Regions from separate parts of the Streptomyces sp. NPDC037410 genome, predicted to be linked through region 2. Evidence: riboswitches for the same ligand, from Rfam matches in the RefSeq annotation. Region 2 holds a riboswitch; each other region holds the start of a gene.
The links. Region 2 has a riboswitch for cyclic di-AMP ahead of ACZ7HT_RS06250 (LysM peptidoglycan-binding domain-containing protein). Riboswitches for the same ligand answer to the same signal wherever they lie in the genome.
Positions count from the first base shown of each region.

Region 1: another riboswitch for cyclic di-AMP. It lies ahead of ACZ7HT_RS16365 (transglycosylase family protein); the one in region 2 lies ahead of ACZ7HT_RS06250 (LysM peptidoglycan-binding domain-containing protein).
Region 3: another riboswitch for cyclic di-AMP. It lies ahead of ACZ7HT_RS21770 (M23 family metallopeptidase); the one in region 2 lies ahead of ACZ7HT_RS06250 (LysM peptidoglycan-binding domain-containing protein).
Region 4: another riboswitch for cyclic di-AMP. It lies ahead of ACZ7HT_RS27990 (M23 family metallopeptidase); the one in region 2 lies ahead of ACZ7HT_RS06250 (LysM peptidoglycan-binding domain-containing protein).

Region 1 covers NZ_JBVJWR010000008.1:299,505-306,616, forward strand. Annotated here, with positions in the region: gene ACZ7HT_RS16350 (globin domain-containing protein) at 1-1,157, opposite strand, end outside; gene ACZ7HT_RS16355 (cytochrome P450 family protein) at 1,231-2,529, shown strand; gene ACZ7HT_RS16360 (transglycosylase family protein) at 2,624-3,649, shown strand; cyclic di-AMP (ydaO/yuaA leader) riboswitch at 3,907-4,080, shown strand; gene ACZ7HT_RS16365 (transglycosylase family protein) at 4,084-4,800, shown strand; gene eno (phosphopyruvate hydratase) at 5,136-6,422, shown strand; gene ACZ7HT_RS16375 (FtsB family cell division protein) at 6,510-6,980, shown strand; gene ACZ7HT_RS16380 (DUF501 domain-containing protein) at 6,999-7,112, shown strand, end outside.
Region 2 covers NZ_JBVJWR010000003.1:184,241-191,352, reverse strand. Annotated here, with positions in the region: gene ACZ7HT_RS06270 (SIS domain-containing protein) at 1-220, opposite strand, end outside; gene ACZ7HT_RS06265 (DeoR/GlpR family DNA-binding transcription regulator) at 396-1,202, shown strand; gene ACZ7HT_RS06260 (phosphocholine-specific phospholipase C) at 1,360-3,384, shown strand; gene ACZ7HT_RS06255 (DUF6197 family protein) at 3,487-4,089, opposite strand; cyclic di-AMP (ydaO/yuaA leader) riboswitch at 4,503-4,661, shown strand; gene ACZ7HT_RS06250 (LysM peptidoglycan-binding domain-containing protein) at 4,664-5,500, shown strand; gene ACZ7HT_RS06245 (phosphoribosyltransferase family protein) at 5,484-6,788, opposite strand; gene ACZ7HT_RS06240 (alpha/beta fold hydrolase) at 6,902-7,112, opposite strand, start outside.
Region 3 covers NZ_JBVJWR010000012.1:229,620-236,731, forward strand. Annotated here, with positions in the region: gene ACZ7HT_RS21745 (STM4014 family protein) at 1-303, shown strand, start outside; gene ACZ7HT_RS21750 (STM4013/SEN3800 family hydrolase) at 330-1,151, shown strand; gene ACZ7HT_RS21755 (STM4012 family radical SAM protein) at 1,148-2,479, shown strand; gene ACZ7HT_RS21760 (STM4011 family radical SAM protein) at 2,489-3,352, shown strand; gene ACZ7HT_RS21765 (SGNH/GDSL hydrolase family protein) at 3,339-4,133, opposite strand; gene ACZ7HT_RS21770 (M23 family metallopeptidase) at 4,286-5,221, opposite strand; cyclic di-AMP (ydaO/yuaA leader) riboswitch at 5,224-5,379, opposite strand; gene ACZ7HT_RS21775 (tyrosine-protein phosphatase) at 5,774-6,595, shown strand; gene ACZ7HT_RS21780 (DUF6126 family protein) at 6,614-6,772, opposite strand; gene ACZ7HT_RS21785 (helix-turn-helix domain-containing protein) at 6,791-7,112, opposite strand, start outside.
Region 4 covers NZ_JBVJWR010000019.1:50,658-57,769, reverse strand. Annotated here, with positions in the region: gene ACZ7HT_RS28005 (DNA gyrase/topoisomerase IV subunit A) at 1-2,163, opposite strand, end outside; gene ACZ7HT_RS28000 (M16 family metallopeptidase) at 2,345-3,700, shown strand; gene ACZ7HT_RS27995 (M16 family metallopeptidase) at 3,727-5,094, shown strand; cyclic di-AMP (ydaO/yuaA leader) riboswitch at 5,293-5,456, shown strand; gene ACZ7HT_RS27990 (M23 family metallopeptidase) at 5,469-6,239, shown strand; gene ACZ7HT_RS27985 (GntR family transcriptional regulator) at 6,431-7,112, shown strand, end outside.

The DNA.
Region 1 (7,112 bases), on a different contig from region 2:
CCCAGGAGGCGTTCGGCCGCGGTGTTCGGGCGGCTGGTGAAGCGGCCGACGGACGGCAGGGTGTCGTGGCGGATCCGCTCCGGATCGGTGCCCAGCTCCTCCAGGACCTCGGCGACCTCCGCCACGAACGCCGGCGGACCGGCGAGGTACACCTCGTGCGCCGGCCAGTGGACGCACGCCCGCAGCGCCTGGAGCAGCCGCTCCGTCGCCTGGTCCCTGCGCTGGCGGGGCGCGGCCGTGATGTAGGTGACGCGCAGCCCGGGGAGCCGTTCCTTAAGCAGCTCGGCGTCCTCGCGCCCGTACAGGTACTCCTTCGCGCGGGCCACCACGAACAGCCGGCCCTCAAGCTCCGGCTCGGCCCCGGCGGCCTCCGCGAGGAGCGCCCGCACCGGGGCCCAGCCCGTACCCCCGCATATATAGGTGCGCAGTCCGCCCGGCGGGGTCCGCGCGGTGAGCCCGCCGCCGGGAGCGCTCAGCCGCAGCACCTCGCCCGGACCCGTCTCCTCGACAAGCGCCGTGCTCATCGCGCCGCCCCGGATCCGGCTCACGTGCAGCTCCACCGTGCCGTCCGGGCGGGGCGCGTCGGCGAGGGAGTAGGTGCGCCAGACGCGCGGGACCCGCAGCGAGCTGACGCTGACGTACTGGCCGGGGCGGAACGGCAGCGGCTGCCGGGGGCGGAGGGTCAGCACGGCGAGGTCGTCGCCGTACCGCTCGTGCCGGACGACGTCCGCGTCCCACCAGGCGGGCTCCCCGGCCCGGGCCGCCGTGTCGGCGCCCGCCAGCATCAGATCGGCGACGTGCCCGTACGCCTCCGTCCAGGCCTTCTCCGCCTCGATCGTCCAGGCGGCACCGGCGGTGTACGCGAAGGCGGCGAGCAGGCTCTGCCCGACGGCCGCGTACAGCGCGGGGGAGGCGAGGAACTTGCGGTGGTCGCGGCCCAGCTGCCCGAGGTAGCCGGCGAGCCCGGGGTCCTCCAGGCGGGTCACCACGTGCGTGAGCGCGGCGAAGAGCCGGTCCCGCTGGGGAAGCATGTCCTCGGGGAAGAGCTCGCGCACGCCGGGGTTGTTCCAGAAGAGGTGCGAGTAGAAGAACGTGACGGCGTGCTCGGCCCGTCTCTCGACGACCGCGAACGTGCTTCTGAGCAGCTGGAGATCCACTGACAAGAATCTAGGGCACCACCCCCACCACTTGATCACAGATTCTCCACAGAACGTGCCGTCCGGAGCCGCGATGTACGGTCGTGCCGTGAGTACGACCCCCGGCCCCGCCCCCATGCCCGAGCTCTTCACCTGGGAGTTCGCCAGCGATCCGTACCCCGCCTACGCCTGGCTGCGGGAGCACGCGCCCGTCCACCGGACGACGCTGCCCAGCGGGGTCGAGGCCTGGCTCGTGACGCGGTACGCGGACGCCCGGCAGGCCCTGGCCGACCAGCGGCTCTCCAAGAACCCCGCGCACCACGACGAGTCCCCGCACGCGAAGGGGAAGACGGGCATCCCGGGCGAGCGCAAGGCCGAGCTGATGACGCATCTGCTCAACATCGACCCGCCGGACCACACCCGGCTGCGGCGGCTCGTCTCGAAGGCCTTCACCCCGCGCAGGGTCGCCGAGTTCGCCCCGCGCGTGCAGGAGCTGACCGACCGGCTCATCGACTCCTTCGTGGAGCGGGGGAGCGCCGACCTCATCCACGAGTTCGCCTTCCCGCTGCCCATCTACGCGATCTGCGACCTCCTGGGCGTGCCCGAGGAGGACCAGGACGACTTCCGGGACTGGGCCGGGATGATGATCCGGCACGGCGGGGGCCCGCGCGGCGGGGTCGCCCGGTCGGTGAAGAAGATGCGCGGCTATCTCGCCGAGCTCATCCACCGCAAGCGCGAAGAGCCGGGAGACGACCTCATCTCGGGGCTCATCAAGGCCTCCGACCACGGCGAGCACCTCACCGAGAACGAGGCCGCCGCCATGGCCTTCATCCTGCTGTTCGCCGGCTTCGAGACGACCGTCAACCTCATCGGCAACGGCGTCTACCAGCTCCTTCGCCACCCCGGGCAGCGCGAGCGGCTGCAGGCCTCGCTCGCCGCAGGGGAGACCGGGCTCCTGGAGACCGGGATCGAGGAGCTGCTGCGGTACGACGGGCCCGTGGAGATGGCGACCTGGCGGTACGCGACGCGGGCGCTGACCATCGGCGGGCAGGAGATCCCGGCCGGGGACCCGGTGCTCGTGGTGCTCGCCGCCGCCGACCGGGACCCGGAGCGGTTCGACGGTCCCGACACCCTCGACCTCGCCCGGCGCGACAACCAGCACCTCGGCTACGGGCACGGCATCCACTACTGCCTGGGCGCACCGCTCGCCCGCCTCGAAGGGCAGACGGCGCTCGCGACGCTGCTGACTCGCCTGCCGGACCTGCGACTTGCCGCCGATCCGGCCGAACTGCGGTGGCGCGGCGGCCTCATCATGCGCGGTTTGCGCACGCTTCCGGTGGAGTTCTCCCCTTCCGTACCACTCCTCACGACTGACGAGCCATCAGAAATGTGATCTTCGCGTGATCGTGGCGCCATCGACTTGTGACGGACGTTCGAATGCGGCTACGTTTCCCGGCAGTCTCAGCCGTCACGCGAAAGGCGTTCCTATGCGTTCCGGGAACGGAAGACACCGTCGCCCCCGTCAGGCCCCCGCCCTCGTCGTCGCCGCGGGCGTGACCGGATCCGCCATGGCGCTGCCGCTGCTCGCCACCGGATCCGCCTCCGCCGCCGACGCCCCCACATGGGACCGGGTCGCCGAGTGCGAGTCCGGCGGCCAGTGGAGCGCCAACTTCGGCAACGGGATGTACGGCGGCCTCCAGTTCACCCAGGACAGCTGGGAGCGGCACGGCGGCCTCGCGTACGCGCCCAGCCCCGACCTGGCCAGCCGCGCCCAGCAGATCGCGGTGGCCGAGAAGGCGCTCGCCCAGGGCAGCACCGAGTGGGCCACCTGCGCCCCGATCGCCGGCCTCAAGAACGACGGCAAGGCCACGGGTGTGAACCCCGGCCCGACCGCGGTGCCGACGACGCCCACCGGGCCGCTCCCCGAGTCCAACCGCACCGCGGGCGACACGCCGTCGGCCGCCTCCAAGGACGGGAAGGCGTCCGCGACCCCGGCCGCGCCGACCGCTCCCGCGACCTCCGCCACACCGGGCGCGTCGACGACGACCCCGGCCGCGCCCGCCACGCCGGCGACCCCGGGCACTCCCGACGCGTCCGTTACGCCCGGTACGCCGGATTCGTCCGAGGTGCCGAAGGGTGACGTGCCGTCGGCCACGCCCGGCACCGGCAAGCACCGGGGCGGGGCCGCACCGGAGGAATCCGGCAAGCCGGGCAGTTCACCCGAAACAGGCAAGCATGCGGCGGGTGGGGACACGTCCGCGGAAAAGGTCGACTCCACGCCCGTGACTGACGAGGCGAAGAATTCGGACGCAACGGACAGTCAGGACACTTCGGGCGAGTACACCGTGCAGCCGGGTGACAGCCTGTCCGGCATTGCGCAGGAGAACGAACTCCCCGGAGGCTGGACGGCGCTCTACGACGCCAACCGGAAGACGGTGGGCATCGACCCGAACCTCATCCTGCCTGGTCAGAGCCTCGACCTGACGACGGGTTCGGTACAGGCGGAAGGTTAGTTCGCGGTCTTATGTCCGGTTCTGGGCAAGTGAGACATGGGTCTCTTCGTCCCAACTGGCGTGTCACGTCCGCAAACTTTGCTCCCGTCACCTCTCACCTGCGCAAACACCGCCCACCGGAGGGCAAGCAGGGCCGATTTTTCCGCAATGGGCCTCTTTGAACTTCCGGTGGGTCTGTGTCTACGGTCGTCCCGCTCGCCACCGCGGGCCCCGTCGACCGAAACGCCGAATCCTGCCGTCGGCCGATGGGAACAGTCGTCGCGCAAGCGCCGAAGGCAGGAGTGGGGGACCCAAGGTAAGTGCCGGGCCCGGCCGTTGAGACAGACGGCCGACGACCGGCTTGGGGTGAAGCCGCGCGCAAGGACGCGCGGCCGGGCAACTTTCCGGCCCGAACCCGACAGCTCACCTCACAGGCGTCGGTGAGGAGAATCCCCATGCTGTTTTCCGCCAAGGGCAAACACCGTCGTCCCTCCAAGGCCACCCAGGTCGTCACCCTCGTCGGCGTCACCGGCATCGCCGTCGCCGCCCCGCTGATGACCGCCGGCACCGCCTCGGCCGCCACCGCCTCCGAGTGGGACGCCGTCGCCCAGTGCGAGTCCGGCGGCAACTGGGCCATCAACACCGGCAACGGCTTCTACGGCGGCCTCCAGTTCACCAACTCCACCTGGGCCGCGTTCGGTGGCACCGCCTACGCCCCGCGCGCCGACCTCGCGTCGAAGTCCCAGCAGATCACCATCGCCGAGAAGGTCCTCGCGGGCCAGGGCAAGGGCGCGTGGCCGAGCTGTGGCGTCGGCCTCTCCGGTGCCTCCTACGGCGGCGGCGCCGCCGAGACCCCGCAGCAGTCCGCCCCGCAGCAGGCCGCCCCCAAGCAGCAGTCCGCCCCGCAGCAGGAGCGTCGCGCCGAGCAGCCGACCACCCGCAGCGAGCACCGCGCGGCCCCGAAGGCCGCCAAGAAGACCGTCACCACGCCGACCGGCAAGAAGGTCAAGAAGGGCGACGGCGAGTACAAGGTCGTCACCGGTGACACCCTCAGCAAGATCGCCGAGGCGCACCACGTCAAGGGCGGCTGGGCCAAGCTCTTCGAGCTGAACAAGGACGTCGTCGAGAACGCCGACCTCATCTACCCGGGTCAGCAGCTTCACCTGAAGTGAACCCGGCGGTTCGCGTGAGTCCGGCGGCTCACGCGGCCCCGACGACCCTCCCGCGGTGACCACCCCGGTCCGGCGCGCCTCTCCCCCGTGCGCGCCGGACCGGGGTTCCCCCCTTTATGGGGACACCTCTTTATGGGGACACAGCGGTTCAGGCGGTTACTGTCCAGTAGATACGAGGGTCTTCGTCCCCGAATGCATGCCCTTGGGTCCTTTTTCGTCCCAGGGGGCGGGCGCCCGGCGGGCGGGAGCCCCCGCGCCGGTTAGGCTCTTGTCGCAAGGCCGGGTGACCCTGCACCGGCCATGCGTCACATCCAGCGTCACATCCCAAAAAGGAGATGCTCGTGCCGTCCATCGACGTCGTCGTAGCCCGGGAAATCCTGGACTCCCGAGGCAACCCCACGGTCGAGGTCGAGGTCGGCCTCGACGACGGCAGCACCGGCCGTGCTGCTGTTCCGTCCGGCGCCTCCACCGGTGCCTTCGAGGCCATCGAGCTCCGCGACGGTGACCCCAACCGCTACCAGGGCAAGGGTGTCGAGAAGGCCGTCCTCGCCGTCATCGAGCAGATCGGCCCGGAGCTCGTCGGCTACGACGCCACCGAGCAGCGCCTGATCGACCAGGCCATGTTCGACCTGGACGCGACCGAGAACAAGGGCTCGCTCGGCGCCAACGCCATCCTCGGCGTCTCCCTCGCCGTCGCGCACGCCGCCTCCGAGGCCAGCGACCTCCCGCTCTTCCGCTACCTCGGCGGCCCGAACGCGCACCTGCTGCCCGTTCCGATGATGAACATCCTCAACGGTGGGTCGCACGCCGACTCCAACGTGGACATCCAGGAGTTCATGATCGCCCCGATCGGCGCGGAGTCCTTCTCCGAGGCCCTCCGCTGGGGTGCGGAGATCTACCACACCCTCAAGGCCGTCCTGAAGCGCAAGGGCCTCTCCACCGGCCTCGGCGACGAGGGCGGCTTCGCCCCGAACCTGGAGTCGAACCGCGCCGCCCTCGACCTCATCGTCGAGGCCATCAAGGAGGCCGGCTACACCCCGGGCTCCGACGTCGCGCTCGCGCTCGACGTCGCCGCGTCCGAGTTCTACAAGGACGGCGCGTACGAGTTCGAGGGCAAGTCCCGCTCGGCCGCCGAGATGACCGAGTACTACGAGGAGCTCGTCTCCGCGTACCCGATGGTCTCCATCGAGGACCCGCTGTTCGAGGACGACTGGGACGGCTGGAAGATCCTCACCGACAAGCTGGGCTCCAAGGTCCAGATCGTCGGCGACGACCTCTTCGTCACCAACCCGGAGCGCCTGGCCCGCGGCATCGAGGAGGGCACCGCCAACGCCCTCCTGGTCAAGGTCAACCAGATCGGCTCGCTGACCGAGACCCTCGACGCCGTCGAGCTCGCCCAGCGCAACGGCTTCAAGTGCATGATGTCCCACCGCTCCGGCGAGACCGAGGACGTCACCATCGCCGACCTCGCCGTCGCGGTGAACTGCGGTCAGATCAAGACCGGCGCCCCGGCCCGCTCGGACCGCGTCGCCAAGTACAACCAGCTGCTGCGCATCGAGGAGATCCTCGACGACGCCGCCGTCTACGCCGGCCGCAGCGCCTTCCCGCGCTTCAGGGGCTGAACCCCGTAGAGCAGCTTCCGTCCGTCCCCGTACTCGGTCCCGTACCGTGTGCGGGGACGTACGCGTGAACAGGGGAGGCGACACGACATGGCCGCGAAGAACCGGGACCGGTTCTCGACCGCGACCCGGATCAGGCTGCTCGGCGAGCAGACCGCCGCCCGTGTCTATCGCTCCCAGACCCGCCGCCAGGCCCGCCGCTCCCGGCTCACCGGCCGCGCGGCCTTCCTCGCCCTCGTGGTCTGCTCCCTCGTCGTGGCGCTCGCCTACCCGATGCGGAGCTACGTCTCCCAGCAGGGCGAGATCGCCGAGCAGGAGCGCAGGGCCGCCGAGGCCGCCCGCCGGGTCGAGGAACTGAAGGACGAGAAGGCCCGCCTCCAGGACCCGGCCTACGTCCGCCGCCTCGCCCGCGAGCACCTGCACTACCTGCTCCCCGGCGAGACCGGCTTCACCGTGAACGACCCCGACGCGGAGCAACGGCCCCGCGCCGACCAGGGCGCGGCGGACCGCCCCTGGTACGACAACCTGTGGGACGGCGTGGACAACGCCGACCGCCACTGAACAACTCCAGGATCCGAGATGGAAACGCCCCCTCCGCAGACCGAACGCACCGAGCCCACCGACACGGACATCGCCGCCTTCGAGCTCCAGCTCGGCCGCCCGCCCCGTGGCCTGCGCGCCATCGCGCACCGC
Region 2 (7,112 bases):
GGAACTCGGAGGCGGCGAAGGCGTCGGTCTCGCCGTGGCCGCCGGACTCGCGCAGCTCCGCGTAGGCGAGGGCCATGAACCAGGAGGTGCCGCAGCCGATCACCGCGACCCGCTCGCCGCGTCGGGGCAGGGCCGCGACGTGCTGGGGCAGGGTGCGGGCCGCCTGGCGCCAGGTCGCCGGCTGGGAGGCGATCTCCATGGCGGTGCGGGTGGTGGTCATGCCGATCTCCTTGCAAGAAGTGTGCGCGATGATGACGGAAGTTGCTTGAAGACGCGCCCATTCAAGCAGAAACATGCATCCTCTTTCCAGATCTCGCCCCTGTCGGCGGCTAGAATCGGACGCGCGCACGAGCGGGGTGGTCATGCGGGCGTGGCCCCGGTGGAGGGAGGGACCCATGTCCAAGCACGAGCGGTGGAACACGCTCCTGGAGCTGCTCGCGGCTTCGGGGAAGCTGGAGGTGGAGGAGGCGGCGACCGCGCTCGACGTCTCCGCCGCCACGATCCGCCGGGACCTCGACGAGCTGGCCGAGCAGCAGCTCCTCGTCCGCACGCGGGGCGGAGCGGTCGTGCACGGCGTGTCGTACGAGCTGCCACTGCGGTACAAGTCGACGCGGCACGCGCCGGAGAAGCGGCGGATCGCCGAGGCGGTGGCGGATCTGGTCGCGCCCGGCGAGGTCGTCGGGCTCAACGGCGGCACGACGACCACGGAGGTCGCCCGGGCACTCGCACTGCGGTTCGCGAGCGGTCGCGCCGAGACTCCGGGCACGGCGGTGCCCGCCGGGCCCGCGCTGACCGTGGTGACCAACGCGCTCAACATCGCGGGCGAGCTGGCGGTGCGTCCGCAGATCAAGATCGTCACCACGGGAGGGGTCGCCCGCCCGCAGACCTACGAGCTGGTGGGCCCGCTGACGGTCGGGGTGCTCAAGGAGGTCGTGCTCGACGTGGTGGTCCTCGGGGTCGACGGGGTCGACGCCGAGCTCGGGGTGATGGCGCATCAGGAGGACGAGGCGAGCATCAGCCGGCTGTTCGCGGAGCGGGCGAGCCGGGTCGTCGTGGTGACCGACTCCTCGAAGATGGGCCGCAGGGCGTTCGCGCGGATCTGTGGTCTGGACCGGATCGACCTGCTCGTGACCGACACCGGCCTCGCCCCGGAGACGGCCCTGCAGCTCACCGAAGCCGGGGTGGAGGTTCTCACCGTCTGACGCATTGGTCTGACGATGAACCAATTCAGGGCCCGGCGCCTACGGTCCTCCGCGTATTCACACAGTAATTACCGCGCGGCTGTATACCTTTAAGCTGCCCTCCCCCATCATGTCTCCGACGTGCCGCTGGGGCACACCGTGACAGGAAGGGCGGGGCATGATTCCCATCAGCCGCAGGGGATTCGTCGGGATCGGCGCGGGGCTCATGGCGGGAGCCGCACTGCCGCCGCTCCGGGCGTCCGCCGCCGCGAGCAGCGCGACCGGCACCCTCGCGGACGTCAAGCACGTGGTGATCCTCATGCAGGAGAACCGCAGCTTCGACCACTACTTCGGCACCTTGAAGGGCGTCCGGGGCTTCGGCGACCGCGCCGCCGGCAACATCCCCGGCGGCTGGGGCATGTTCAACCAGCCCAACTGGGGCGGCCGCCAGTACCCCTGGAAGCTCAGCGACACCCCGTCCGCCGGCGGCGTCGACGGCGAGACCCTCGCGCAGTGCAACGGCGACCTGCCGCACAGCTGGACCTCGCAGCACGCCGCCTGGAACAAGGGCCGCCTCGACAACTGGGTCACGGGCGTGGGCAACACCCGGTCGCTCGGCCACCTCGACCGCGGGGACATTCCCTTCCACTACGCGCTCGCCGACAACTACACGATCTGCGACGCGTACTTCTGCTCGACGCTGAGCGCCACGGGCCCCAACCGCACCTTCCTGTGGAGCGGGAAGGTCGACGCGTCCAGCAAGGACGGGGGCGACGAGTCGGGCCTCACCTGGGAGTCGTACGCCGAGGCGCTGCAGCGCGCCGGGGTGAGCTGGAAGGTCTACCAGAACGCCCAGGACAACTACGGCGACAACGGCCTCGCGTACTTCAAGAAGTTCACGGACGCGCGGCCCGGGGACCCGCTGTACGACCGGGGCATGGGCTCGGTCCCGAAGGTGACGGGCTCGACGCCGGACGACATCGCCGCGGCGATCCGCGCCGACGTCGTCGCGGGGACCCTGCCGCAGGTGTCGTGGGTGGTCGCGAGCGAGGCCTTCTCGGAGCACCCGTACGCCCCGCCGGGCGACGGCGCCCACTTCGTCGACCTCGTCTACCGCGCGCTGGCCGCCGACGCCGAGGTGTTCGACTCCACGGTGCTCTTCCTCAACTACGACGAGAACGACGGCTTCTTCGACCACGTGCCCCCGCCGGTCGCCCCTCCGGGCACCGCGGGCGAGTACATCGACGGCGTGCCGATCGGCCTGGGCTTCCGCGTCCCGATGATTGTCATGTCCCCGTGGACTCGCGGAGGCTGGGTGAGCTCCGAGGTCTTCGACCACACCTCCGTGCTGCGCTTCATGGAGAGCTGGACGGCGGCGCTCGGCACCCCGGCGACCTGCCCCAACATCAGCGCCTGGCGGCGGAAGGTCACCGGCGACCTGACCGGGGTCTTCGACTTCGCCAACCCGGTGTACGGAGTGCCTGCCGGCCTTCCCTCCACGGCGAAGGTGATCGGGCAGGCGACCTGCGGCCCGCTGCCGAACCCGGCCCCGCAGAACAACGCGCTGCCCGCGCAGGAGTCCGGCACCCGCCCGGCGCGCTCCCTGCCGTACCAGGTGAACGGCAACCTCGACCGCTTCGAGTTCGGCGCCGCGGGCAAGATCCTCGCCTGGTTCTCGATGACGAACCAGGGGGCCGAGGCCAGGCGGTCGGCGCACTTCTCGATCCACCCCCACCAGTACCGGGACACCGCCGCCTGGCAGTACACCGTCGACCCCGGCGACACGGCCACCGACTACTTCAACATCGGCCTCGGCTCGGGCTCGGGGAAGTACGACATCTCGATGATGGGCCCCAACCGCTTCCTGCGCCGCTTCATCGGGGACGCCTCCAAGGCGGGCAAGGCGATCGAGGTGGCCGCCCGGTACGCACCGGAGTCGGGTACGGGCAAGACGGCCCTGTGGTTCAAGATGACCAACACCTCGGCCGGGCCCGTCACCTTCACGATCCGCTCGAACGCCTACCGCTCGGACGGCCCGTGGACGTACACGGTGCCGGCGAACTCCAGCCGCGAGGACTACTTCAACGCGGTGGCGTACAACGACGGCTGGTACGACTTCACGATCCTGGCCGACATCGACGGCACCTGGTCGCGCCGGTACACCGGCCACATCGAGACCGGAGCCGCCAGCGTCAGCGGCTGATCCCGCGGAGCCGGGCGGCGGCCGCGCCGCCCCCGCCCGGCCCCCGGTGCGACGTCAGCGGCCGGCCCCGGCGTCACGTCAGCGGCCGGCCCCGGCGCCACCTCAGCAGCCGGCCTCGGCCGCGCGCCGGACCGTGGCGTCGAGGAGGGCCACCGCGTCGGCGGCCGTACGGCCGGGGGCCCGGTTCCACGGCCCGATCAGCTCCCGCCAGCCGCGCGCCCGGAGCTCGGTCATGATCCAGGCGGCCGCCTCGTTCATGGTCTCCGCGCTGCCGTAGCCGAGGCGGTGGGCGGCGAGGAGGGCACCGCAGACGCACCGGGCGCCCCGTGCGTCGCGCAGCTTGTACGGGGCGTTCTGCCAGCCCCACTCCGTCAGCACGAGGCGTGCGTAGCCGAGGTGCACCGAGGGGCGGAGGTCGGCCTGGCCGATGCGGCGCCAGGTGTGCAGCCGGTCCGGCAGTACGGCTCCGAGCCGTCCCGGGATCCGGCGCTCGGCGGGCAGCTCCGGCGGCAGGGCGGCCAGCGCATCTGCCACGAGCCGGTCGACCGGCACGCTCAGCAGCTTCCGCCAGCCCTCCTCCGCGGGCGGCGACTCCTCGGCGGCGGTCCAGTCCGTGACGATCCGCTGCCAGGCGGCGGTCTCGAAGAGGGCGGCCGCCTCGCGGTCGAGGGCGTCGGGGCTGAGCAGGGCGGTGGAGGGCGGCATGGGGATGTCTCCTGGGTCGACTGACTCCATCGTTCAAGACAAATGTCGGTTTTGCGACTTTTACCCCCGCGCGGAGTGTCACCCACACTCACACCCACATCACCCCATCCCCCCTCGACGAACGCCCCACCCAAGGCAATTTCCCCCCATTTACTCACGAACGGAATTACGCACCATATAGGACATTGCGGTCCGGGTGACGCGACTCACTCAGGCGACCAGGCAATCCGGCCGCCCCCTCTCCCGCCCCATACCGGGCAAGGAAGTTCGACGCCTCCCGCGCGGCATCGATCTTGAATTCCCCGAATTCCGTGATCCATTTCCCGGGACCCGAGAACCACTCCCCTTGTTATCCGTCGCATTACTGGCCTACGGTCACCTCCATTCGAGCGGAACGCCCAATCCTGCCGCCGCTCGGTAAAACTCCCTTTTCACCCGACGGCAGGAGCGGGGGACCCACGAATACGCCGGTCCGGATTCCGGAACGGCTCGGGGTGCAGCCGCGTGCGCGCGGCCGGACATCTCCCGTCCGAACCCGACAGCTCACCCCGCAGGCGCCGGAGAGGAAACCGTCATGCCTGCTCACGGTAAGCACCGCCGTCACCGCCGCGGCCCGATCTCCCGCCGTCTCGCCCTGGTCGGCACGGGTGGCGCCGCACTCGCCCTGCCGCTCGTCGCCCCGGCCGTCGCCGACGCCGCACCCGTGTCCGGCGCCCCGGAGATCGCCGTACAGTCCGTCGCCGCTCCGGTCGCGGCCAAGGCTCCCGCCACCCCGGCCACCGCGCACACGTACACCGTCGTGAGCGGTGACTCGCTTTCCCTGATCGCCCACAAGAAGGGAATTCACGGCGGCTGGAAGAGCCTTTACCACGCCAACAAGAGCGTCGTGGGTGACAATCCGTCACTCATTCGCCCCGGTCTCGAACTGACGATTCGTCGGGATTCCGTGAAGGCCGCCCCCGCGAAGGCGAAGACGAAGCCGGCCACGCCTGCCGTCGCCGCCGGGACGGGCTCCTCCGCCGCCGCGGCCGTTCCGGCCGTCGCCGCCCCCGCCGCCGTCAAGGCTGCTCCCGCCGCCGCGACGAACTACGCCGACAACCTCGACGGCTGGATCCGTGAGTCGCTGGCCATCATGGGCCAGCACGGCATCCCCGGCTCCTACGACGGCATCTACCGCAACGTCATGCGCGAGTCGTCCGGCAACCCCCAGGCCATCAACCTCTGGGACTCCAACGCGGTCGCCGGCACCCCCTCGAAGGGCCTGCTCCAGGTCATCGAGCCGACCTTCCTCGCCTACCACGTGCCCGGCACCTCGCTGGACCTGTTCGACCCGGTCGCCAACATCACCGCCGCCTGCAACTACGCGGCCGACCGCTACGGCTCCATCGACAACGTCAACTCGGCGTACTGATCCCCTCCCGCCGGAAGTGCTCGGCGAACCAGGAGGTGGCGAGGTCCGCCACCTCCTCCAGGGCGCCCGGCTCCTCGAAGAGGTGGCCGGCGCCGCCCACCACGGCGAGCCGGTTCTCGCACTGCAACAGCGCGAGGGCCCGCCGGTTGAGGTCCAGGACCATCGCGTCGGCGCCGCCCACCACCAGGAGCGTCGGGGCACGCACCCGGGCCAGGTGGTCGGCGGCCAGGTCCGGCCGGCCGCCGCGCGAGACGACGGCACTCACCGGGGACTCGGGATCGGCGGCCGCCCACAGCGCGGCGGCCGCGCCCGTGCTCGCACCGAAGTACCCGAGCGGCAGCCCCGTGCTCTCGGGCCGCCCGGCGAGCCAGTCCGTGGCCCCGGCGAGCCGCCCGGCCAGGAGCGGGGTGTCGAAGACGTGCGCCCGGTCCACCGCCTCCGACTCGGTCAGCAGGTCGAAGAGCAGCGTCCCGAGACCCGCCCGGTTGAGCTCGGCGGCCACGGCCCGGTTCCGCGGGCTGTGGCGACTGCTGCCGCTGCCGTGGGCGAACAGGACGATGCCGGCCGCGCCCTCGGGCACCGCGAGCCGCCCGCTGAGGGTGACGCCGTCGACCGGGATCCGTACGTCCGTGTCCTGCACGACGGGGTCCCGCGCTGCCCTGTTCCGGTCCAGGCAGTCGATGACCTCGGCGTCCGGGGTCTGCGAGAAGTCCCGGTAGAACTGCCCGATCGCGAAGAACAGCTCCGGGGCGTGCACGCTGACGGTCTCGTCGGCCTCGCCGCCGACGCGGGCCGTCCAACCCTTCGGCGCCACCGGCACGGCGAGCACGATCCGGGCGGCGCCCCTGGCCCGTACCACCCGGCAGGCCGCCAGCGCCGTCGCCCCCGTGGCCAGCCCGTCGTCGACCACGACGACCGTCCGCCCGTCGAGGGGCACGGAGGGCCGGCTGCCCCGGTAGCGGCGGCCGCGCTGGTCGAGCTCGGTGTGCTCCCGCTCCTCCACCGCGGCGAGGTCGCGCTCGCTCACCCGGGCCTCCCGCAGCACCCGCTCGTTGAGCACCCGCACGCCGCCCTCCCCGAGCGCACCCATCGCGAGCTCCGGCTGGTGCGGCACACCCAGCTTCCGTACGAGACAGATGTCGAGCGGCGCGTCGAGGGCGTCCGCGACCTCCGCCGCGACCGGCACGCCGCCCCGCGGGAGCCCGAGGACCACGACGTCATGGCCCTTGAGGTGGTCGAGCCGGGCGGCGAGCTGGCGCCCCGCGTCCGTACGATCGCTGAAGAACATGGTCCGCCGCCCTTCCGCTGGTGCGCGGCTCGGGCCCGGGGAGGAACGGAGTGCCCCGTCCCCTGCCCGTCCCTCCAGGGTAGACGCGTCAGGGCCGGAGCCGACGTCGGCGATCAGGCGCCGAGGAAGGCCTCGATGGCCTCGGCGAGGGCCTGCGGGGTCTCCTCGGGGGCGTAGTGACCGGCGTCCTTGAGGACTTCGAGGCGGGCGTTGGGGTACCAGCGCAGCCACGTGGCCTCCATCGCCTCGCTGCCCAGCGCGGGGTCGTGGGCGCCGACGACGAGCAGGACGGGCGTGGGGTTGTCACGGACGCGCTCGTGGAAG
Region 3 (7,112 bases), on a different contig from region 2:
GCCGCCGCCGCCTTCCCGGGCACCGGGTGCGTGGGCGTCGACCTGCTGCCCGCGAGCGGCTGGCGCCGCTTCGCCGTGGGCGAGGTGAACGCCTTCGGCGACCTGCTGCCCGGTCTCACGGGCCTGCCCGGCAGCGGCGCCGAGGGACGCGACACGTACGCGGCCCAGGTCGCGGCGCAGTTCCCGCACCCGTACGAGACAAGCGCCGCGCGAAGCAGTACCGCACGAACCAGCGCCGCAGGGCCAAGCACCACCGGAACAAGCACCACAGATCCGAGCACCACAGGAACGAGCACCACGTGAACCCCTCCGACGTGAACCGACCCGACATGAACGCGATCGTCGGCAGCCACGATCTGCTTCTGGTCACCCTCGACACCCTCCGGTACGACGTGGCGGCCGAGCTCGCGGCCGAGGGCCGCATCCCGAACCTGGCCCGCCATCTCCCCAGTGGCGTCTGGGAGCGGCGGCACGCGCCCGGGAGCTTCACGTACGCCTCCCACCAGGCGATCTTCGCCGGTTTCCTGCCGACCCCCGCGGCCCGGGGCCCCCACCCACGGCTGTTCGCGGCCCGTTTCGCGGGCAGCGAGTCGACGGCCGGCGACACCTGGGTCCACGACACCCCGGACTTCGTGTCGGCGCTCGCGGACGAGGGCTACCGGACGGTGTGCGTCGGCGGGGTGGGCTTCTTCAACAAGCAGCCGCCCCTGGGCTCCGTGCTCCCCGGGCTGTTCCGGGAGAGCCACTGGGAGCCGTCCTTCGGCGTCGCCTCGCCGACCTCCTTCGAGTCCCAGGTGGCCTGCGCGGAGGAGGTCGTCGCCGGGCTCCCGCGTGAGGAGCGGCTCTTCCTCTTCGTCAACGTGTCCGCGCTGCACCAGCCCAACTGGTTCCACCTGCCGGGCGCGACCCGCGAGGCCGGGGACTCCCGGGAGACGCACGCGGCCGCCCTGGAGTACGTCGACCGACACATCGGGCGGCTGTTCGCCGCGATGAGCAGCCGCCGCCCGTGCTTCGCGATCGTCTGCTCCGACCACGGCACGGCGTACGGGGAGGACGGTTTCACCGGGCACCGGCTGGGCCACGAGGTGGTGTGGACCGTGCCGTACGCGCAGTTCGTCCTGGCCGGGCCCGAGGGCGGGGTGGCGGCATGAGCGACACCCCCCGCCCGTACCGCAGTTACGTCTACGCCTACCCGCACAAGACGGCCTACCGGGCGCTCGCGGAGCGCCCTGGGCTCGCCGCCCTCTGGGCGGACGAGCCGAAGGACGCGCTCTCCCTGTACGCGCACATACCGTTCTGCGAGGTCCGCTGCGGCTTCTGCAACCTGTTCACCAGGATCGGCGCGCCGGACGAGCTGACCACCCGCTACCTCGACGCGGTCGACCGTCAGGCCGTCGCCGTCCGCGAGGCCCTCGGGGACGCGTCGCCGGTGCGGTTCGCCACGGCCGCGTTCGGCGGGGGCACGCCCACCTTCCTCACCGCCGCCGAGCTGGAGCGGCTCTGCGACATCGCCGAGAAGCGGATGGGCGCGGACCTGCGGGCCGTGCCGCTCTCCGTGGAGACCTCGCCGGCGACCGCGACCGCCGACCGGCTCGCTGTCCTCGCGGACCGGGGCGCGACGCGGCTCAGCATCGGCGTGCAGAGCTTCGTGGAGGCCGAGGCGCGGGCGGCGGTCCGGCCGCAGCGCCGCGCGGACGTCGAGGCGGCGCTCGGCCGGATCCGGGACACGGGCGTGCCCGTGCTGAACATCGACCTGATCTACGGCATCGACGGGCAGACGGAGCGGTCCTGGCGGTTCTCGCTCGACGCGGCCCTGGCGTGGCGGCCGGAGGAGCTGTACCTCTATCCGCTGTACGTGCGCCCGCTGACCGGTCTGGGCCGGATCCAGGACCCGGTGGCCGCCGACCGGGAGTGGGACGAGCGGCGGCTGCGGCTGTACCGGTACGGCCGGGACCATCTCCTCGCGCACGGCTACGAGCAGGTGTCGATGCGGATGTTCCGCCGGGCGGACGCGGGTCCGGCCGGTCCGGACGACTACGCCTGCCAGACGGACGGCATGATCGGCCTGGGCTGCGGTGCCCGCTCGTACACCTCTGACCTGCACTACTCCTTCGACTACGCCGTCGACATGCGGGAGATCCGCTCGATCATCGACGCGTACACGGAGACCGAGGACTTCTCCCGTGCCGAGGTGGGCCGGGCGGTGGACGGGGACGAGGCGCGTCGCCGTCATCTCCTCCAGTCGCTGCTCCAGGCCGAGGGCATGCCGGTCGCCGGGTACGAGGAGCGGTTCGGGTCGTCGCCGTTCGCGGACTTCGGCCCGGAGCTCGCCCGTTTCGAGGAGTACGGCTGGATCGCGGACGCCCCGGCGGGGCTGCTGCGGCTGTCGCCCGAGGGGCTCGCCCACTCCGACGGGCTCGGGCCCGAGCTCTTCTCCCCCGCCGTGCGGGCCGCGATGGCCGCGTACGAGGCGAAGTAGGCGGCGGCCGTGGATCTCACCCTGCTGTACCGGGGCCCGCTGTCCTCCTGCGACTTCGACTGCCCGTACTGCCCCTTCGCCAAGCGCCGGGACAGCCGGGAGCAGCTGCGCGCGGACCGGGCGGCGCTCGAACGGTTCACCGGCTGGGCCGCCGGGCAGACCGGGGACCGGTTGCGGATCCTTTTCACCCCGTGGGGCGAGGGGCTCGTGCGCTCCTGGTACCGGCGGGCGCTGGTGGAGCTGTCCCGGCTGCCGCACGTGGAGCGGGTGGCGATCCAGACGAATCTGAGCTGCCGCACGGAGTGGCTGGCGGAGGCGGACCCCGACAGCGTGGCCCTCTGGTGCACGTACCACCCGGGGCAGACTCCGTACGAGCGCTTCCTCGCGAAGGCCCACGAGCTGGCCGGTCGGGGGATCCGTTTCAGCGTCGGGGTGGTCGGCCTGCCCGAGCACCGGGAGGACGCCGCCCGGCTGCGGGCCGCGCTGCCGCCGCACGTCTACCTCTGGGTGAACGCCGCGGAGGGCCGCACGTACACCGACGCGGAGGCCGAGGGCTGGACGGAGCTCGATCCGCTCTTCCCGTACAGCCGGCATCCGCACCGCTCGGCGGGGCTGCCCTGCCGCACCGGCGCGTCGGTGGTCTCGGTGGACGGCGAGGGGACGGTGCGGCGCTGCCACTTCGTCAAGGCCGAGCTCGGGAACCTGTACGACGGCTCGTACCGCGCCGCACTGCGGCCCCGCGCCTGCCCCCTCGCCGTCTGCGACTGCCACATCGGCTACGTCCACCTGGAGACGCTGCCGCTGTACGACGTGTTCGCCGGTGGGGTCCTGGAGCGGATCCCCGCCGCCGCACCGCCGACTACAGGGGCATGAGGTCGGGGCGCTTCGCCTCGACGTGGTCGCCCGAGCTCTCGCCGCGGAGCCGGCGCCCGATCCACGGCACCAGGTACTCCCTGGCCCAGTGGATGTCGTCCTTGCGGACCTCGAGGGTGCCGCGCGGCGGGACCGGCGGCCAGGGCTGGTCCGGGTCGGCGGGCACGGGCATGCCGAGGACCTGGGCGGCGCGCAGGGCGACGCGGGTGTGTCCCTCGGGCGAGAGGTGCAGCCGGTCGTCGTCCCAGGCGCGCCGGTCCTGGACGGACTTCAGCGACCACAGGTCGAGGACCGGGCAGCCGTAGCGGTCCGCGATGGCCCGGACGTGCCCGTTGTACGTGGCGATCTTGCCGCGCAGGTGCTTGAGCAGGGTCACGTCGCGGGTGTCGAAGCCGGTGGTCACCATGACGGTGCCGACGGCGGAGCTCAGGTCGGCGACGGCGCGCTCGAAGCGCTCGGCCACGTCGTCGGGGTCCGTCCCGGGGCGGATGATGTCGTTGCCGCCCGCGCAGAAGGTCACCAGGTCGGGGGCGAGTTCCTTCGCCCGCGGGACCTGTTCCGCCACGATCTGGTCGAGAAGGCGCCCCCGTACGGCGAGATTGGCGTACCGGAAGCCGTCGTGCTCCGGCAGCTGGTCGGCGAGCAGCACCGCGAAGCGGTCCGCCCAGCCGACGTACGTCCCGTCGGGCCCGGGGTCTCCGACGCCCTCGGTGAAGCTGTCACCGATCGCCGCGTACGACCCGAATGCGTTCTTGTCTGTTGATCTCGAATCGTCTGCCACGGGAGCACATCCTTCCCTTTGGGATGGGACCTACGCGACCGTAAGGAAGGGTTGACGCAGGGTGACATATGCCACCGATAAAGATTCCGCCAAACCGGAATACGCCGGATGCCCGGCACGGGTGTGCCGGGCATCCGGGGGGTGACGTGTCGTCAGATGCTCACGCCGTGCTGGCGCAGGGCCGCCAGCGGGTCGATGTCGGAGCCGTACTCCGGCCCGGTGCGCATCTCGAAGTGCAGGTGCGGGCCGGTCACGTTGCCGGTCGCGCCGGAGAGGCCGATCTCCTGGCCGCCGGTGACGGCCTGGCCGGCGGAGACGGAGATCGAGGACAGGTGGGCGTACTGCGAGAAGGTGCCGTCGGCGTGCTGGATGACGACCTGGTTGCCGTACGCGCCGCCGTCGCCGGCGGAGTAGACGGTGCCGGGGCCGACCGCGTGGACGGGGGTGCCGGTGGAGGCGATGAAGTCGACACCGGTGTGGTAGCCGGAGGACCACATGGAGCCGGCCTGGTGGTACGGGGTCGACATGCCGGCACCGGCGATCGGGGCGACCCAGCCGGAGGAGCTCGGCGCGGCCGACGAGGACGGCGCGGCGGACGGCGCGGCGGGCGCGGGGGCGGCCGGGGCCGAGGTGCGCTCGCTGCTGCGCGAGGCGCGCTGGGTGTCGCCGTTCTTGCCGGAGGACTGCCAGTCGTGGTGCGCGGCCCCGGCGGTGCTCTTCGCACCGAGGGTGAGCTTCATGCCGGGCAGGATCAGCGAGGGGTTCCCGCCGACGACCTGGCGGTTGTCCTTGTAGAGCTTCTGCCAGCCGCCCGCCAGGTGGTGCTCGGCGGCGATCTTCGACAGGTAGTCGCCGCGGACGACGGAGTACGTCTTCGGCGCGGCCTTCGCGGTGGCGGGCGCGGCCTCGACGGCGGCGGCCTTCACCTGGGCGACGGCCTGCGCGGGAGCGGCGGCCGGGGTGGCGGCGTGGGCGCCGGTGGCTCCGAGGAGCGGGAGGGCGACGACGGCGCCGCCGGTGCCGGCGGCGGCGAGGCCACGGGTCAGGCGGTTGGACTTGGTGCGGCGGTGCTTACCCTTCGCGGGCATGGCGAATTCCTCTCCGGCGCCTGCGAGGTGAGCTGTCGGGTTCGGACTGGAGATGTCCGGCCGCGTGCAGTACGCGACTTCACCCCGAGCCGTCCTTTCGAGGGATCGGCGACTTACCTGGTTCCCCCGCTCCTGCCTTCTACCGGTGAGTGCGGATTCCGGTCGGTGGCAGGATTCGGCGGTCCGTCCGGAGTGAGCGCGACGCTAGACGAGTGGGGTCGGCGTGAACAAGCCACGGTTTTCACGCACTCCGGGATTTCTTGATTTCCGGGCGGAATTCCGGTCACCCTCCGTCGACGGCGGCCCCTCGATCTCCTTTTCCCGGGGGGTATTTGGAAAAGACGATCAGGCACGGTCCGTCACGGTTATGACGCTGCTCACGCGCGAATCCTCATCTCCCCTGCAACCAGGGCGGGTTACCTCTTAGCTCTCAATACGGACAGATCGCCCATTCCCGTCCGAGGGGGTGCGCCTCCGGGCCCCCACCCGAGATGATTGCCCCAGGAACCGATCCACCGGACACAGGAACCGATCTACAGAACAGGAGCAGCCGTGACCCAGCAGCTGCCGCAGGTCCCGCCCGCCGAATCCGACGAGCCCGAGCTGGCGGAGGTCCGCAACTTCCGGGACGTGGGCGGCCTGCCGACGACGGACGGGCGCGCCGTCCGCCCCGGGCGCCTCTTCCGCAGCGGCCACCTCGCCCACGCGACGGAGGACGACGCCGCCTTCCTCGCCTCGCTCGGCCTGCACACCGTCTTCGACTTCCGCAACGAGTCGGACCGGAGGATCGAGGGCCCCGACGTCGAGCTGCCCGGCGTGCAGAACGTGAACATACCCCTCAACGACCCTGCCGACGGCAAGGAGTTCTGGAAGCTGGTGCGCGACGGCGAGATCGCGCAGCTGCGCGAGGTCCTCGGCGACGGCAAGGCGGCCGCCCGGATGTCCCGCTCGTACCGGAAGAACGTGCTGGAGCGGACCGAGGAGCACAGCCGGCTCCTGCACGCCATGGCGGAGGAGAGTGTCCCGGCCCTCCTGCACTGCGCGGCCGGCAAGGACCGGGCCGGGGTCGCCATCGCGATCACCCTGCTCGCGGTCGGGGTCGAGCGGGAGGCGATCGAGGCCGACTACGTGAAGTCGAACGCCCCGCACCGCCGCTACAAGGTGCGCCGCAGCTCCACCTCCCCGGACGCGATGTCGCCCGAGGTGATGGAGCTGCTGAGCCCGCTGTTCGACGCGCGGGTGGAGTATCTGCGGGCCGCGTTCGAGACGATCGAGACGACCTGGGGCTCGGTGGACGCCTACTTCGCGGAGGGCCTGAAGCTGGCCCCGGAGACCCGCGAGCGGCTGCGGGAGCGCCTGCTCACGGAGGCGTGACGCCTGCCCCCGTACGCCCTACTGGCCCTGCGCGCCGAGCGTGAAGAGCAGGTAGAGGAAGCCGGCGAAGAGGTGGCCCGCGATCAGATAGGCGAAGAGACGGAGCACGAGCCCCTTGGGGAACTTGCCTTCACCGCGCTCCTCGCCGGTGACCGGTCGTACTGACTTCTCGGACATGTCGGTCCTTTCTGGACGTCAGCGCCGATGCGGGGTCCCGTCGCCGAGGCACAGGTCGGCGGCGGGGCTCTGCATCAGCGTGTGGACGAAGAGCAGCTCGGCCCCGCCGGACGTGGCGGCGCCGATCCGGTGCGGGGTCAGCGAGTCGAAGTGCGCGCTGTCCCCGGGATCGAGGACATGGACGGCGTCGCCGAGCGCGAGCCGGACCCGGCCCTCCAGGACGTGGATCCACTCCTCGCCGGGGTGGACCCGCACGATGTCGGCCCGGGTGGCGTAGGGCACGTGCACCCGCAGGCACTGGAGGGCGCGACCGGCGCCGCCCGCCTGGCGGTAGATCCAG
Region 4 (7,112 bases), on a different contig from region 2:
GACGGCGCCCGACGCCGGGTCGACGGCCGTGAACGAGATGACCTCGGCGCCCGCGGTGAGCTTGATGCCCGCCATGCCGCCCGCCGGACGGCCCTGGGGCCGCACCTGCGAGGCCTGGTAGCGGAGCAGCTGCGCGTCGGAGGTGATGAAGACGAGGTCCTCCTCGCCCGTCCGCAGCTCCGTCGCGCCGACGATCCGGTCACCGTCCTTGAGGGTGATGACCTCCAGCTCCTCCTTGTTCGCCGGATAGTCCGGCACCACGCGCTTCACCACGCCCTGCAGCGTGCCGAGGGCGAGGCCCTGCGAGGACTCCTCCAGGGTGGTCAGGCAGACCACCGTCTCGTCCGCCTCCAGGGAGAGGAACTCCGACAGCGGCGCGCCGCCCGCGAGGTTCGGGGCGCTCGCGGTGTCCGGCAGCTGCGGCAGGTCGATCACCGCGATCCGCAGCAGCCGGCCGGCCGAGGTCACCGCGCCGACGTCACCGCGCTGGGTCGCGGCGACCGTCGAGACGATCACGTCGTGCTTGGCCCGCCTGCCGTCCGTCACCGGCGGGAGGTGCTCGGTCACCGTGCGGGCCAGCAGGCCCGTCGAGGAGAGCAGCACCCGGCACGGGTCGTCCGCGACCTCCAGGGACACGGCGGCGACGGGCGCGCCCGCCGACTCCAGGAGGACCGTCCGCCGGTCCGTGGCGAACTTCTTGGCGACCGCGGCCAGCTCCGCGGAGACCAGCTTGCGCAGCTCCGCGTCGGAGTCGAGGATCCCGGTCAGCTCGTCGATCTCGCCGTTGAGGCGGTCGCGCTCGCTCTCCAGTTCCAGGCGGTCGAACTTGGTGAGGCGGCGCAGCGGGGTGTCCAGGATGTACTGCGTCTGGATCTCGCTCAGCGAGAAGCGCTCCATCAGGCGCTCCTTGGCCTGGGCGGAGTTCTCGCTCTCCCGGATGAGCCGGATGACCTCGTCGATGTCGAGGAGCGCGACGAGGAGGCCTTCGACCAGGTGGAGCCGGTCGCGCTTCTTGGTGCGGCGGAACTCGGAGCGGCGCCGGACCACCTCGAAGCGGTGGTCGAGGTAGACCTCCAGGAGCTCCTTGAGGCCGAGGGTGAGCGGCTGTCCGTCGACCAGCGCCACGTTGTTGATGCCGAAGGACTCCTCCATCGGCGTCAGCTTGTAGAGCTGCTCCAGGACCGCCTCGGGCACGAAGCCGTTCTTGATCTCGATGACCAGGCGGAGGCCGTGGCTGCGGTCGGTGAGGTCCTTGACGTCCGCGATGCCCTGGAGCTTCTTGGAGCCGACCAGGTCCTTGATCTTGGAGACGACCTTCTCGGGGCCGACCGTGAAGGGCAGCTCGGTCACGATGATGCCCTTGCGGCGCGCCGTGACGGTCTCGACGGTCGCGGTGGCGCGGATCTTGAAGGAGCCGCGGCCCGACGCGTACGCGTCCTTGATGCCGGAGAGGCCGACGATCCGGCCGCCGGTCGGCAGGTCGGGTCCTGGCACGAAGCGCATCAGCGCCTCGAGGTCGGCGTTGGGGTAGCGGATCAGGTGGCGGGCGGCCGCGATGACCTCGCCGAGGTTGTGCGGGGGCATGTTCGTCGCCATGCCGACCGCGATTCCGGACGCGCCGTTGACCAGCAGGTTCGGGTAGGCGGCGGGGAGCGCGACCGGCTCCCGCTCCTGGCCGTCGTAGTTCGGCGCGAAGTCGACCGTGTCCTCGTCGATGGACTCGGTCATGAGCAGCGCGGCCGGGGCCATCCGCGACTCGGTGTACCGCATGGCGGCCGGCGGGTCGTCGTTGCCCAGGGAGCCGAAGTTGCCGTGGCCGTCGACGAGCGGGAGGCGCATGGAGAAGGGCTGGGCCATGCGGACCATCGCGTCGTAGATCGACGCGTCGCCGTGCGGGTGGAGCTTGCCCATCACCTCGCCGACGACACGGGCGCACTTGACGAAGCCGCGCTCGGGGCGGAGCCCCATCTCGCCCATCTGGAACACGATGCGGCGCTGGACGGGCTTCATGCCGTCGCGGGCGTCGGGGAGCGCGCGCGAGTAGATCACCGAGTACGCGTACTCGAGGAAGGAGCCCTGCATCTCGTCGACGACGTCGATGTCGAGGATTCGCTCCTCGAACGCGTCGTCCGGCGGCGGTGTCTTCGTGCTGCGGCGGGCCATCGCGGCTGCGGCTCCTTCACCAACAAGGTTGATCTGACGCGGACCATTGTGGACCGTGCCACCGACAACGCCGACCGCGACCCGGAAGAGGGACATCACGAAGCCCCGGGAACTTCGCCAGGTGTCGGCGCGCTTGCATACAGTGGCAGGACTTTTTCACATCGCGATCGAAGGGACGTACATGCCCATGGGTCACACGGCCACGGCCGAGGCCGGCTCCGGCGGCCTGACAGCGACCGAGCACCGGTTGGCGAACGGCCTGCGCGTGGTGCTCTCCGAGGACCACCTGACCCCGGTCGCCGCGGTCTGCCTCTGGTACGACGTCGGCTCGCGCCACGAGGTCAAGGGCCGCACGGGCCTCGCCCACCTCTTCGAGCACCTGATGTTCCAGGGCTCGAAGCAGGTGCACGGCAACGGCCACTTCGAGCTGGTGCAGGGCGCCGGCGGCTCGCTCAACGGCACGACGAGCTTCGAGCGCACCAACTACTTCGAGACCATGCCCGCGCACCAGCTGGAGCTCGCGCTCTGGCTGGAGGCCGACCGCATGGGCTCGCTGCTCGCCGCCCTGGACGACGAGTCCATGGAGAACCAGCGGGACGTCGTCAAGAACGAGCGCCGCCAGCGCTACGACAACGTGCCGTACGGCACGGCCTTCGAGCGGCTGACCGCCCTCGCCTACCCGGAGGGCCACCCGTACCACCACACGCCGATCGGCTCGATGGCCGACCTGGACGCGGCCACCCTGGAGGACGCGCGGAACTTCTTCCGCACGTACTACGCCCCGAACAACGCGGTGCTGTCCGTCGTCGGCGACATCGACCCGGTGCGGACGCTCGCCTGGGTCGAGAAGTACTTCGGCTCCATCCCCGCCCACGACGGCAAGCCCGAGCCGCGCCCCGGCGATCTGCCCGAGGTCATCGGCGAGCAGCTGCGCGAGGTCGTCGAGGAGGAGGTCCCGGCCCGTGCGCTGATGGCCGCCTACCGCCTGCCGCACGACGGCACGCGCGCGTGCGACGCCGCCGACCTGGCCCTGACGGTCCTGGGCGGCGGGGAGTCCTCCCGCCTGCACAACCGCCTGGTCCGCCGCGACCGTACGGCCGTCGCCGCCGGCTTCGGCCTGCTGCGGCTCGCCGGGGCGCCCTCGCTCGGCTGGCTGGACGTCAAGACCTCCGGAGGCGTCGAGGTCCCGCAGATCGAGGCCGCCGTCGACGATGAGCTCGCCCGGTTCGCCGCCGAGGGCCCCACGCCCGAGGAGATGGAGCGCGCCCAGGCCCAGTTGGAGCGCGAGTGGCTGGACCGGCTCGGCACCGTCGCGGGCCGCGCCGACGAACTGTGCCGGTTCGCCGTGCTGTTCGGCGACCCGCAGCTCGCCCTGACCGCCGTCGACCGCGTCCTGGACATCACCGCCGACGAGGTGCGCGAGGCCGCCGCGGCCAAGCTGCGCCCCGACAACCGCGCGGTGCTCGTCTACGAGCCCCTGGCGACCGAGCAGAGCGACCACGCCGACGGCGATGACGAAGAGGGAGCGGACCAGTGACCGACGCCGCCGCGTCTTTGACGAGCATGGACTTCCACCCGCAGCCCCAGCCGGGCACCGCGAAGCCGTGGGCCTTCCCGGCCCCGGACCGCGGCACGCTGGACAACGGCCTGACCGTGCTCACCAGCCACCGCCCCGGCCAGCAGGTCGTCGCCGTGGAGCTCTTCCTGCCGGCCCCGCTGGACGCCGAGCCCGCCGGTCTCGACGGTGTCGCGACCATCATGGCCCGCGCGCTCTCCGAGGGCACCGACCAGCACAGCGCCGAGGAGTTCGCGGCCGAGCTTGAGCGCTGCGGCGCCACGCTCGACGCGCACGCCGACCACCCGGGCGTACGGGTCTCCCTGGAGGTCCCGGTCTCCCGGCTGCCCAAGGCGCTCGGGCTGCTCTCCGAGGCCCTCATCGCCCCGGCGTTCCTGGACACCGAGGTCGAGCGCCTGGTGCGCAACCGTCTCGACGAGATCCCGCACGAGACGGCCAACCCGGGGCGCCGCGCCGCGAAGCAGCTCTCCAAGGAGCTGTTCCCGGCCGAGTCCCGGATGTCCCGGCCGCGCCAGGGCACGGAGGAGACGGTCGCCGCGATCGACGCCGCCGCCGTCCGCGCCTTCTTCGAGGCGTACGTCCGGCCCTCCACGGCCACCGCCGTGGTCGTCGGCGACCTGACCGGCGTCGACCTCGACAAGGTCCTCGCCGAGACGCTGGGCGCCTGGGAGGGCGAGCCGGCCGAGCCGCTCCCGATGCCGCCGATCACCGCCGACGACACCGGACGGGTCGTCATCGTGGACCGTCCCGGCGCCGTTCAGACGCAGCTGCTGATCGGCCGGGTCGGCCCCGACCGCCACGACGGCGTGTGGCCGGCCCAGGTCCTCGGCACGTACTGCCTCGGCGGCACCCTGACCTCGCGTCTGGACCGGGTCCTGCGCGAGGAGAAGGGCTACACGTACGGCGTGCGGGCCTTCGGCCAGGTCCTCCGCTCGGACGCCGAGGGGAACGGCGCGTCGATGCTCGCCATCAGCGGATCGATCGACACCCCCAACACGGGTCCGGCGCTCGACGACCTGTGGAAGGTGCTCCGCACGCTCGCCGCCGAGGGCCTCACCGACGCCGAGCGGGAGACGGCCGTGCAGAACCTGGTGGGGGTGGCGCCCCTCAAGTACGAGACGGCGGCCTCCGTCGCCGGGACGCTCGCCGACCAGGTGGAGCAGCACCTCGCGGACGACTACCAGGCCCAGTTGTACGCGCGGCTTGCCGAGACCGGCACCGTCGAGGCGACGGCCGCCGTGGTCAGCGCCTTCCCGGTGGACCGGCTCGTCACCGTGCTCGTCGGCGACGCGGCGCAGATCGCGGAGCCGGTGCGCGCGCTCGGCATCGGTGAAGTGACCGTCGTGACGGGCTGATTCCGGTCCTGAGACGACAACGGGAGGGCCCCGACGGCATAGTTCGTCGGGGTCCTCCGCTTTGTCCGTATTGCGATCAAGGTGATTGTTTGCCCTGTGGTATGTCTTACAAAAGACGTGTCCGGTTGGTGATTGAAAGACGATCCGCATAGCGTCGGTGCGGCTGTTCGTCAGTGCACGTGCCGCAACCGCGGCATCGGACAGTCATCGCCGAGTCCCCGTCAGGCGCGAGCCTGGGGAGCCGGGGACCCACATCGTCCCTGGGGTGAATCGGGCGCCTTCGTCTCGTGCGGAGGGGCTCGTAGGAGACCTTCCTGCTCCGAACCCGTCAGCTAACCCGGTAGGCGAGAAGGAAGGAAAGGATCAGCCTCTACATGGCGTTCACCCGTGCCACCGGGAAGCATCGTGGTCCGAGCCGGATGGCGCGCCGCAGCGTGGGCATCGCCGGCGTCGCGACGCTCGCCACCACCGGCGTCATCGGAACCCTCGCCTCCCCGGCACTCGCCGCCGACACGGACGACCGCTCCGTCGAGGACACCGGCCTCACCCAGGTGATCACCGAGGACTCCCTCGTCGACCCGATCAACGCCCAGGCCACCGCCCAGGAGCAGGAGGCCGTCGAGGCCATCGCCAAGGAGAAGGCCAGGGCCGAGGCGAAGCGCAAGGCCGAGGCCCGCGCCAAGGAGATCCGGGTGGAGCGCGAGCGCGCCGCCCGCGAGGCCGAGCGCCGCCGCCTCGCCTCCTTCCAGGCCCCCGTCGCCGGCTCGTACGTCTCCACCGGCTACAAGAGCAGCGGCTCGCTCTGGTCCTCCGGCAGTCACTCCGGCATCGACTTCCACGCCGCCTACGGCACCCGGGTCGTCTCCGTCGGCTCCGGCACCGTCGTCGAGGCCGGCTGGGGCGGCGCGTACGGCAACAACATCGTGATCCGGATGAACGACGGCACGTACACGCAGTACGGGCACCTCTCCTCCATCGGCGTCTACGTCGGCCAGACCGTCGAGCCGGGCCAGCAGATAGGCGTCTCGGGCTCCTCCGGCAACTCGACCGGCCCGCACCTCCACTTCGAGGCGCGCACCAGCCCCGAGTACGGCTCGGACATCAACCCGATCGCGTACCTCCGCGCCCGCGGCGTGAACGTCTGACCCGTACCGCCATCGCGTACCGCGTCGCAAAAGCCCCGGCTCGTACTGAGCCGGGGCTTTTCGCTGTCCAAAAGACTTCCATGGATTCCGCCGGGGCATCGGAAATTCCGGCGGGCTGCAATAGAGTCGAAGATCGGCGCAGAACAGGCGCCACTCGAATTGTCTCGCGCGCACCAAGGCGGAGGTCGGACATGCGCATTCCCGCGCACTCGGTATGCACGGCGATCCGGGACGACATCGTCTCCGGCGTGTACGAGCGGGGCGGTCGGCTGACCGAGGAGCAGCTAGCCCGCCGGTACGGGGTCTCCCGGGTCCCGGTCCGCGAGGCGCTGCGCACCCTGGAGTCCGAGGGCTTCGTCGTCTCCCGCCGCCACGCGGGCGCCCACGTCGCCGAGCCGACCGAGCAGGAGGCCGCCGACCTGCTCGACATGCGGGCGCTGCTCGAACCGCTGGGCGCCGCCCGGGCCGCGCAGCGGCGCACCGAGGCGCACCTCAAGGTGCTGCGCGGCCTGGTCAGGCTGGGGCAGGAGCGGGCCAGGCGCGATCAGGGCGAGGACCTGCGCTCGCTCGGCGGCTGGTTCCACGAGACGCTCGCGCAGGCCTCAGGGAGCCCCGCCCTGACGGCGCTGCTCACCCAGTTGCGGCACAAGATCGCCTGGACGTACGTCGTGGAGCAGCCCGCCCAGCCGGTGGAGGCCTGGGCCGAGCACGGCGCGATCGTGGACGCCGTGGCGCGCGGGGACGCCGAGCGGGCGCGGGCGCTGACTGCGCTCCACGCGGAACGCTCACTGCCGCTACACCGGCTCAAAAGGCTGGAGCCGGGCCGTGTGAGGGTTTCGCAACACGCCGTCAACACGGCGAGTGCCCGGAATT